DNA from 2 places in the Streptomyces sp. CA-251387 genome. Region 2 is predicted to be linked to the other one. Evidence: riboswitches for the same ligand, from Rfam matches in the RefSeq annotation. Region 2 holds a riboswitch; the other holds the start of a gene.
The links. Region 2 has a riboswitch for cobalamin ahead of ACQEV2_RS28445 (ribonucleoside-diphosphate reductase subunit alpha). Riboswitches for the same ligand answer to the same signal wherever they lie in the genome.
Positions count from the first base shown of each region.

Region 1: it holds a riboswitch for cobalamin, as region 2 does, so the genes downstream of both, ACQEV2_RS34750 (energy-coupling factor ABC transporter permease) here and ACQEV2_RS28445 (ribonucleoside-diphosphate reductase subunit alpha) in region 2, are expected to answer to the same signal.

Region 1 covers NZ_JBNJMJ010000001.1:7,824,440-7,828,794, reverse strand. Annotated here, with positions in the region: gene ACQEV2_RS34760 (NADP-dependent oxidoreductase) at 1-854, opposite strand, end outside; gene ACQEV2_RS34755 (GlxA family transcriptional regulator) at 983-2,026, shown strand; cobalamin riboswitch at 2,379-2,563, shown strand; gene ACQEV2_RS34750 (energy-coupling factor ABC transporter permease) at 2,594-3,295, shown strand; gene ACQEV2_RS34745 (energy-coupling factor ABC transporter substrate-binding protein) at 3,292-3,693, shown strand; gene cbiQ (cobalt ECF transporter T component CbiQ) at 3,700-4,355, shown strand, end outside.
Region 2 covers NZ_JBNJMJ010000001.1:6,322,416-6,326,770, reverse strand. Annotated here, with positions in the region: gene ACQEV2_RS28455 (NACHT domain-containing protein) at 1-403, opposite strand, end outside; gene ACQEV2_RS28450 (GNAT family N-acetyltransferase) at 546-1,052, shown strand; cobalamin riboswitch at 1,070-1,244, shown strand; gene ACQEV2_RS28445 (ribonucleoside-diphosphate reductase subunit alpha) at 1,367-3,748, shown strand; gene ACQEV2_RS28440 (ribonucleotide-diphosphate reductase subunit beta) at 3,748-4,355, shown strand, end outside.

The DNA.
Region 1 (4,355 bases), 1.5 Mb from region 2:
GCCAGCGGGACGACGGTCTCGACCACGGGCGTGAGCGCGCCCCGCTCGGCCAGGGCGGCGATCTCACGCAGACCCAGGTGGTCGGGCTCGACCAGCATCCACACCGCCCGCACGTGGCCGGGGACGTCGGCGGGGACGTCGTCGGGGCCGGGCAGGGTGATCAGCCGGCCGCCCGGGCGCAGCACCGTCAGGGACCGCTCGGCGTTCTGGCCGCCGAGCCCGTCCAGCACCACGTCCACGCCCCCGACGGCGTCCTCGAAGCGGACCGTGCGGTAGTCGATCACCTCGTCCGCGCCCAGCTGCCGCAGCAGGTCGTGCTTGCCGGCGCTGGCCGTGCCGATGACGTACGCGCCGCGGGCCTTGGCGATCTGCACGGCCAGGTGGCCGACCCCGCCGGCCGCCGCGTGCACCAGCACCCGCTCACCGGCGCGCACCCCGGCGGTGTCCACCAGGGCCTGCCAGGCGGTCAGCGCGGCCAGCGGCAGCGCCGCCGCCTGCACGTGGGTGAGGTTCGCTGGCTTGGGCGCGAGGTGGCGGGCCGGGGCGACGACGTACTCGGCGTAGGCGCCGGCCTGCCGCGGGAACAGCGGCATGCCGTACACCTCGTCCCCGGGGCGGAACATCCCCACGCCCGGTCCGACGGCCTCCACGGTGCCGGAGACGTCCCAGCCGACCGCCGGGACCTCGCCCCACTCGATCAGGGCCCCGCTGGCCCGGGTCTTGAAGTCCACCGGGTTCACACCGGCCGCGTGGACCCGCACCAGGACCTCGTTCAGTCCCGGCTCGGGCCGGGCGACCTCACGCTCCACGAGCACTTCCGGTCCGCCCCACTGCTCCACGACCACCGCACGCATGCTGTCCGCCTCACTCTTTTCCGTCTTGATCGGATACCGGCCGTCCGGGCCCTTCCCGGCGCGACGCAGTCCACGATCCGGCATCCGCCCCCACCATGGTGTTGGCCGTCTGGCCACAGGATCTGGCCATGAGTGAGATGCAGTGGCCGTGCACCGACCCCCTCCCCGACCCGAGCGCCGACGCGGCCGGGCGGCACCGCATCGCCGTCCTCGCGCTGCCCGGCGTCCCGCCCTTCGAACTCGGCATCCCCTCCCGCGTCTTCGGCAGCGTCCTGGACCCCGGCTCACGCCCGCTGTACGAGGTCACCGTCTGCACCGCCGACGGCGCCCCGGTCCTCAGCGACGCCGGGTTCACCGTGCAGCCCGCGGCCGGTCCCGAGGCCCTGGCCGCCGCGGACACCGTGATCGTCCCGCCCACGCACGCCATGCCCGAGCTGGGCCGCGGCGGCCCGCTGCCGCCCGAGGTCACCGCGGCCATCGCCGGCATCCGGCCCGGCACCCGCCTGGTGTCCATCTGCGCCGGCTCCTACGTCCTGGCCGCTGCGGGCCTCCTCGACGGCCGGCCCGCCACCACCCACTGGGGCCTCGCTCCCGAGTTCCGCCGCGCCTACCCCCGCGTCAAGGTCGACGAGGAGGTCCTCTTCGTCGACGACGGCGACGTCCTGACCTCCGCGGGCGTCGCCGCCGGCGTCGACCTGTGCCTGCACATGATCCGCCGCGACCACGGCGCCGCCGCCGCCAACCGCGCCGCCCGCATGTGCGTCGTCCCGCCCTGGCGGGACGGCGGCCAGGCCCAGTACATCGACCGCCCGGTGCCCGAACCCACCGTCGGCACCACCACCGCCACCCGCGCCTGGGCCCTGGAACACCTCGGCGAACCCCTCTCCCTGAACCGCCTGGCCGAACACGCCCGGATGAGCCTGCGCTCCTTCACCCGCCGCTTCCGCGACGAGGTCGGCATGACCCCCGTGCAGTGGCTCACCGCGCAACGCCTGGAACTGGCCAAGCAGTTGCTGGAGACCACCGACCTGTCCATCGACCTGGTCGCCCACCGCTGTGGCTTCGGCTCCGCCAACTCCCTGCGCGCCCACATGCGCACCACCTTCGGTGTCTCACCCGCCTCCTACCGCCGCACCTTCCATACCGACGACCTGGTGGAAGCGGGCGTCTGAGGACACATCAGCGCCGCATATACCCGCTCCGCGGGCCGCCGGGATCCGCCTGATCATCCGCTGCCGGTGCCCCCTCCAGCGGAGGCCAGCAGCATCATCGCCCGCCGGTAGCGCACCGAACTCGTGCTGCCCCGGCGCACGATCTGCTGCAGCTTCTGCCCCTCGTGGTCGGTCAGTCACCGCACATCCAACCGCCACGACCGCCGACCCGGCGAACCTATGCGGTCACAGCACTAAACAGCGCCCAAACCATGCCACTGATGCGGCACTCCAGCCGAGCCACTCATCTCGAAGCAGGTGAACGCCCCCTTTGCGCCCCCGAGGCGCGCTTGTCAGGCGGCCGGTGCGGGCACTACTGTCACCACGCCTTGGTGAACGGGAAATCCGGTGTGATGCCGGTGCGGCCCTCGCCACTGTGAATCGGGAAGTCCGGCTCCGGCCCTGACGGGCAGCCACTGGGTTCTTGCGACCCGGGAAGGCGGGGCACGGGCGGTGGTACCCGTCAGCCAGGAGACCGGCCAAGGCGCGTCAACCATCCACGAGGTGCTGGAGAGGGTCTGCTGAGCCATGCACATAGCCGAGGGTTTTCTGCCTCCGGCGCACGCTGTCGCCTGGGGCGTCGCGTCCGCGCCCTTCGTCGTCCACGGAGTCCGTTCCCTCACCCGTGAGGTCAGGGAGCACCCGGAGAGCACACTGCTCCTCGGCGCCTCCGGCGCCTTCACCTTCGTCCTGTCCGCGCTGAAGCTGCCCTCGGTGACCGGAAGTTGCTCCCACCCCACCGGCACCGGACTGGGCGCCATCCTGTTCCGGCCACCGATCATGGCGGTCCTGGGCACCATCACCCTGCTCTTCCAGGCGCTGCTGCTCGCGCACGGCGGCCTGACCACGCTCGGCGCCAACGTCTTCTCGATGGCGATCGTCGGGCCCTGGGCCGGATACGGCATCTACCGGCTGCTGCGGCGGTACGACGTGCCGCTGATGGTCGCCGTCTTCTTCGGGGCGTTCGTCGCCGACCTGTCCACCTACTGCGTCACCAGCGTCCAGCTGGCGCTCGCCTTTCCCGACCCGAGCAGCGGATTCCTGGGCGCGCTCGGCAAGTTCGGCTCCATCTTCGCCGTCACCCAGCTGCCGCTCGCGGTGAGCGAGGGACTGCTGACGGTCCTCGTGATGCGGCTGCTGGTGCAGTCCAGCAAGGGCGAACTGACCCGGCTGGGCGTGCTCGTCGGCAAGGAGCGGTCCCGGACCGAGACCGAGGCGGTGGCCCGATGAGCAAGAACACGAAGATCAACGTTCTGCTGCTGCTCGTCGTGGCCGCGCTCGCCGTGCTGCCGCTCGCTCTCGGCCTCGGCGACCACAAGGAGGAGCCGTTCACGGGCGCCGACGGTGAGGCGGAGACCGCGATCACCGAGATCGAGCCGGACTACCAGCCGTGGTTCTCGCCGTTGTACGAGCCGCCGTCCGGTGAGATCGAGTCGGCCCTGTTCTCCCTCCAGGCGGCCCTCGGCGCGGGTGTCCTCGCCTACTACTTCGGCCTGCACCGCGGACGGCGCCAGGGCGAGCAGCGGGCGCTGGAGCGGGAACGGGAGTCCGAGAGCGCGCCCAGCGGGACTGCCGGGAGCGTGCCGGGTGGCACCGCCGGGAAACCTCCCGCCGAACAACAGGACTGAGCCCGCGTGCTGCCGATCGACGCGGCGGCGCACAGCAGTCGCTGGCGCCACCGTCACCCCGTGGACAAGGCCGTGCTCGGGCTCGGCCTCACCGTGCTCGCGATCTCGCTGCCGCCGTGGCCGGGCGCCGCGCTGGTCCTGGTCACCGCCCTGAGCGTGCTGCTGGGACCGGCCGGCGTGCCCGGCCGCCGGCTGTGGCGCGCCTACCGCGTGCCGCTGGGCTTCTGCGTGACCGGCGCGGCCACGCTGCTCGTCCAGGTCGGCGGGCCGGAGGGCTTCGTGTCCCTCGCCGCCGAGGGCCCGCGGCAGGCGGGTGAGCTGCTGCTGCGCACTTCGGCCGCCTCCCTCGGAGTGCTGCTGTTCGCCTTCACCACGCCGATGTCCGACCTGCTGCCCCGCCTGGTGAAGGCCGGTGTGCCCGCGGCCGTCGTCGACGTCGCCCTGGTGACGTACCGCATGAGCTTCCTGCTCCTGGATTCCGTACGGCGCATCCGGGACGCCCAGGCCGCCCGACTCGGGCACACCGGCCGGGCGGCGGAGTGGCGCTCTCTTGCCGGGCTCGGCGCCACCGCGTTCATCCGTGCCTTCGACCGGGCGGCCCGCCTCCAGGCCGGGCTCGCCGGGCGCGGCTACGACGGCACCCTGCGCGTCCTGGTGCCCGA
Region 2 (4,355 bases):
GGTACCACCAGAACAGGAAGAGCGTGGCGGCGATCGACGCGGTGAGCACCGGGCCGACGAAGCGCATGACGGTCTCGAACCCCGGGTTGCCCTGCCGCCACTGCTCGAAGCCGGTCGTGTCCTGCGAGATCAGGATGTACAGGCCCTCCACGCACCAGGCGAGCAGCGCGAGTGCGGCCACCAGCCAGATGGCCCGGGTGACGTTGGTGTAGGAGACCCATCGGCGCCACTTCCTGGGGCGGGTGGTGCCGCGGCGGGCCTCCAGACGGATCGTCAGCGTGTGCCAGTGGCCCAGGAAGCCGCGTCTGGCCCAGCCGGCCGCCCGCCTCGGAGCCAGTGTCGCCATCGGCGCGTTGCGCGGCCGCTCCTTGCCGGGCGGGCGACGGACGACCCTCGTCATCATGCGTCTCCTTCCGAGAAGGGCTCTCGAAACGGAGGGACCGCGGGCGCCGACACCTACCTCCATGGAAGCACTCGCAGCACGCCCCGCAACCCGGTCGAAAACCCCGGGCCCGCGGCCATCCCCGTCCGGCAGACTCGGGACCATGGACATCGTGATCCGGCAGGTGGAACCCGGCGAGTACGACGCCCTCGGTGAGATCACCGCGCAGGCCTACCTCCAGGACGGACTGCTCGACTTCGGGCACAGCGACGAGTACCTCGGCGAGCTGAGGGACGTGGCCAAGCGGGCGGCCGCCGCCGAGGTGCTGGCCGCCGTGCACAACGGCCGCGTCGTCGGCGGTGTCACCTTCGTACCGTCCGGCGGCCCCATGGCCGACATAGCCGGCCCCGGCGAGGCGGAGATCCGCATGCTCGCCGTCTCGCGGGAGGCACGCGGCCGGGGCGCCGGCGAGGCCCTCGTACGTGCCTGTGTCGCCCGCGCACGGGCCACGGAGGGCTGCGTCCGGATCGTCCTGTCGACCCAGCGCACCATGCACGGCGCCCACCGCATCTACGAACGTCTGGGCTTCGTCCGCACACCCGAGCGGGACTGGAATCCGATCCCGCACCTCGACGACATCACTCTTCTCACCTATGAGTTGACGCTCTGAAACCACCGCGACACAACATCTGGGGGTGGCGTGGCGGGTGAGCACAAGATGTATGCTCATGCTCGCTGTCGCCGCAGGGGAATCCGGTGCGAATCCGGAACTGTCCCGCAACGGTGTACTTGTGCATGTCTGTTCCCAGAAACGCCGTGCACAGGAGTCAGTCCGAGGACCTGCCGACAGTGCACCCGGCCATCCGGTCGGTGTGCCCGACGTCCGGGCCTCGTGGAATGGGCCGGTGGACGCGACGCCGCGTGCGCTCGTGTGCTGCCCCCTGCCCTCGCCGAGGCCCCGTGCCGAGCGAGGGAGAGCCCCACGTGACCATCGCGCCAGCCGATCCTGCTTCAGCAGCGCCGTCCGCGACCATGGCGGCGGCCGACGGTCCCGGTGCCGCGCTGCTGCGGACCCTGACCGAGCTGACCGCCGACCTCCCCGACGCCGACCCCGGCCGGGTGGCCGCCGCCGCGCTGCGCGGCCGGTCCTCGCGGGCCGACGATGCGGAGCTGCGCGAGCTGGCCACCGAGGCGGCCGCCGGGCTCATCTCCGAGGACCCCGCCTACAGCAGGCTGGCCGCCCGGCTGCTGACCATCTCCATCGCCGCCGAGGCCGCCTCGCAGGGCGTGACGTCCTTCACCGAGTCGGTCGCGGTCGGCCACCGCGAGGGCCTCATCGCCGACCGGACCGCCGAGTTCGCGCGTCTCCACGCCGCCCACCTGGACGCGCTCGTCGACCCGGCCGCCGACGACCGCTTCGGTTACTTCGGCCTGCGCACCCTGCACAGCCGGTACCTGCTCCGGCACCCCCTCACCCGCAAGGTCATCGAGACGCCCCAGCACTTCATGCTGCGCGTCGCCGCCGGCCTCGCCGAGGACGACACGGTGAGGTCGGTCGACGAAGTCGCCGCGCTCTACGGGCTCATGAGCCGCCTCGACTACCTCCCCTCCTCCCCCACGCTCTTCAACTCCGGCACCCGGCACCCCCAGATGTCGTCCTGCTACCTCCTCGACTCCCCCAAGGACGAGCTGGACTCCATCTACGACCGCTACCACCAGGTGGCCCGCCTCTCCAAGCACGCCGGCGGCATCGGGCTGTCGTACTCCCGCATCCGCAGCCGGGGTTCGCTGATCCGCGGCACCAACGGCCACTCCAACGGCATCGTTCCGTTCCTGAAGACGCTCGACGCCTCCGTCGCCGCGGTGAACCAGGGCGGCCGGCGCAAGGGTGCCGCGGCGGTCTACCTGGAGACCTGGCACTCCGACATCGAGGAGTTCCTGGAGCTGCGCGACAACACCGGTGAGGACGCCCGCCGTACGCACAACCTCAACCTCGCGCACTGGGTCCCGGACGAGTTCATGCGCCGCGTGAACGCCGACGAGCAGTGGAGCCTGTTCTCGCCCGCCGACGTGCCCGAGCTGGTCGACCTGTGGGGCGAGGAGTTCGACGCGGCGTACCGCAAGGCGGAGGCAGCCGGGCTCGCCAAGAAGACCATCCCCGCCCGTGACCTGTACGGCCGCATGATGCGCACCCTCGCGCAGACCGGCAACGGCTGGATGACCTTCAAGGACGCCGCCAACCGCACCGCCAACCAGACGGCCCTGCCCGGCCATGTCGTCCACTCCTCGAACCTCTGCACGGAGATCCTGGAGGTCACGGACGACGGGGAGACGGCGGTCTGCAACCTGGGGTCCGTGAACCTGGGCGCCTTCGTGGACCCGACGCGTCAGGACATCGACTGGGAGCGGCTCGACGCCACCGTCCGCACCGCCGTCACCTTCCTCGACCGCGTCGTCGACATCAATTTCTACCCGACCGAGCAGGCAGGCCGCTCGAACGCCAGGTGGCGTCCGGTGGGCCTCGGCGCGATGGGCCTGCAGGACGTCTTCTTCAAGCTGCGGCTGCCCTTCGACTCGGCCGAGGCCAAGCAGCTCTCCACGCGGATCGCCGAGCGCATCATGCTCGCCGCGTACGAGGCGTCCGCCGACCTCGCCGAGCGGAACGGTCCCCTTCCGGCCTGGGAGAAGACGCGTACGGCCCGTGGTGTCCTGCACCCCGACCACTACGACGTCGAGCTGACGTGGCCCGAGCGCTGGGCGGCACTGCGCAGCCGTATCGCCGCCACCGGCATGCGCAACTCCCTCCTGCTCGCCATCGCGCCGACCGCCACCATCGCGTCGATCGCCGGCGTGTACGAGTGCATCGAGCCGCAGGTCTCCAACCTGTTCAAGCGCGAGACGCTCTCGGGTGAGTTCCTCCAGGTGAACTCGTACCTGGTGAACGACCTGAAGCAGCTCGGCGTGTGGGACGCCCGCACCCGCGAGGCCCTGCGCGACTCGAACGGCTCGGTGCAGGGTTTCGCCTGGATCCCCGAGGACGTGCGCGCGCTCTACCGCACGGCGTGGGAGATCCCGCAGCGCGGCCTGATCGACATGGCCGCGGCGCGGACCCCCTTCCTCGACCAGTCCCAGTCCCTGAACCTCTTCATGGAGACGCCGACCATCGGCAAGCTCTCCTCGATGTACGCGTACGCCTGGAAGTCGGGCCTGAAGACGACGTACTACCTGCGCTCGCGCCCGGCGACCCGTATCGCCCGCGCCGCCCAGGCGCAGGCCCAAGCCACCATCCCCGTTCAGCAGCCGGCGCCCGAAGACGCCGTCGCCTGCTCCCTGGAAAACCCCGAGTCCTGCGAGGCCTGCCAGTAATGACCACCCGTAACCAGAATCTCCTCGACCCGGGCTTCGAGCTGACCCTGCGCCCCATGCGCTACCCCGACTTCTACGAGCGCTACCGGGACGCCATCAAGAACACCTGGACCGTCGAGGAGGTCGACCTCCACTCGGACGTCGCCGACCTCGCGAAGCTCAGCCCCGCCGAGCAGCACCTCATCGGCCGCCTGGTCGCCTTCTTCGCGACGGGCGACTCGATCGTCGCGAACAACCTGGTGCTGACCCTCTACAAGCACATCAACTCCCCGGAAGCGCGCCTGTACTTGTCGCGCCAGCTCTTCGAGGAGGCCGTCCACGTCCAGTTCTACCTGACCCTCCTGGACACCTACCTCCCCGACCCGGAGGACCGCGCCGCCGCCTTCGATGCCGTCGAGAACATTCCCTCGATCCGCGAGAAGGCCGAGTTCTGCTTCAAGTGGATCAACGAGGTCGAGAAGCTGGAGCGGCTGGAGTCCAAGGCGGACCGCCGCCGCTTCCTGCTCAATCTGATCTGCTTCGCCGCGTGCATCGAGGGCCTGTTCTTCTACGGCGCCTTCGCGTACGTCTACTGGTTCCGCAGCCGGGGTCTGCTGCACGGCCTGGC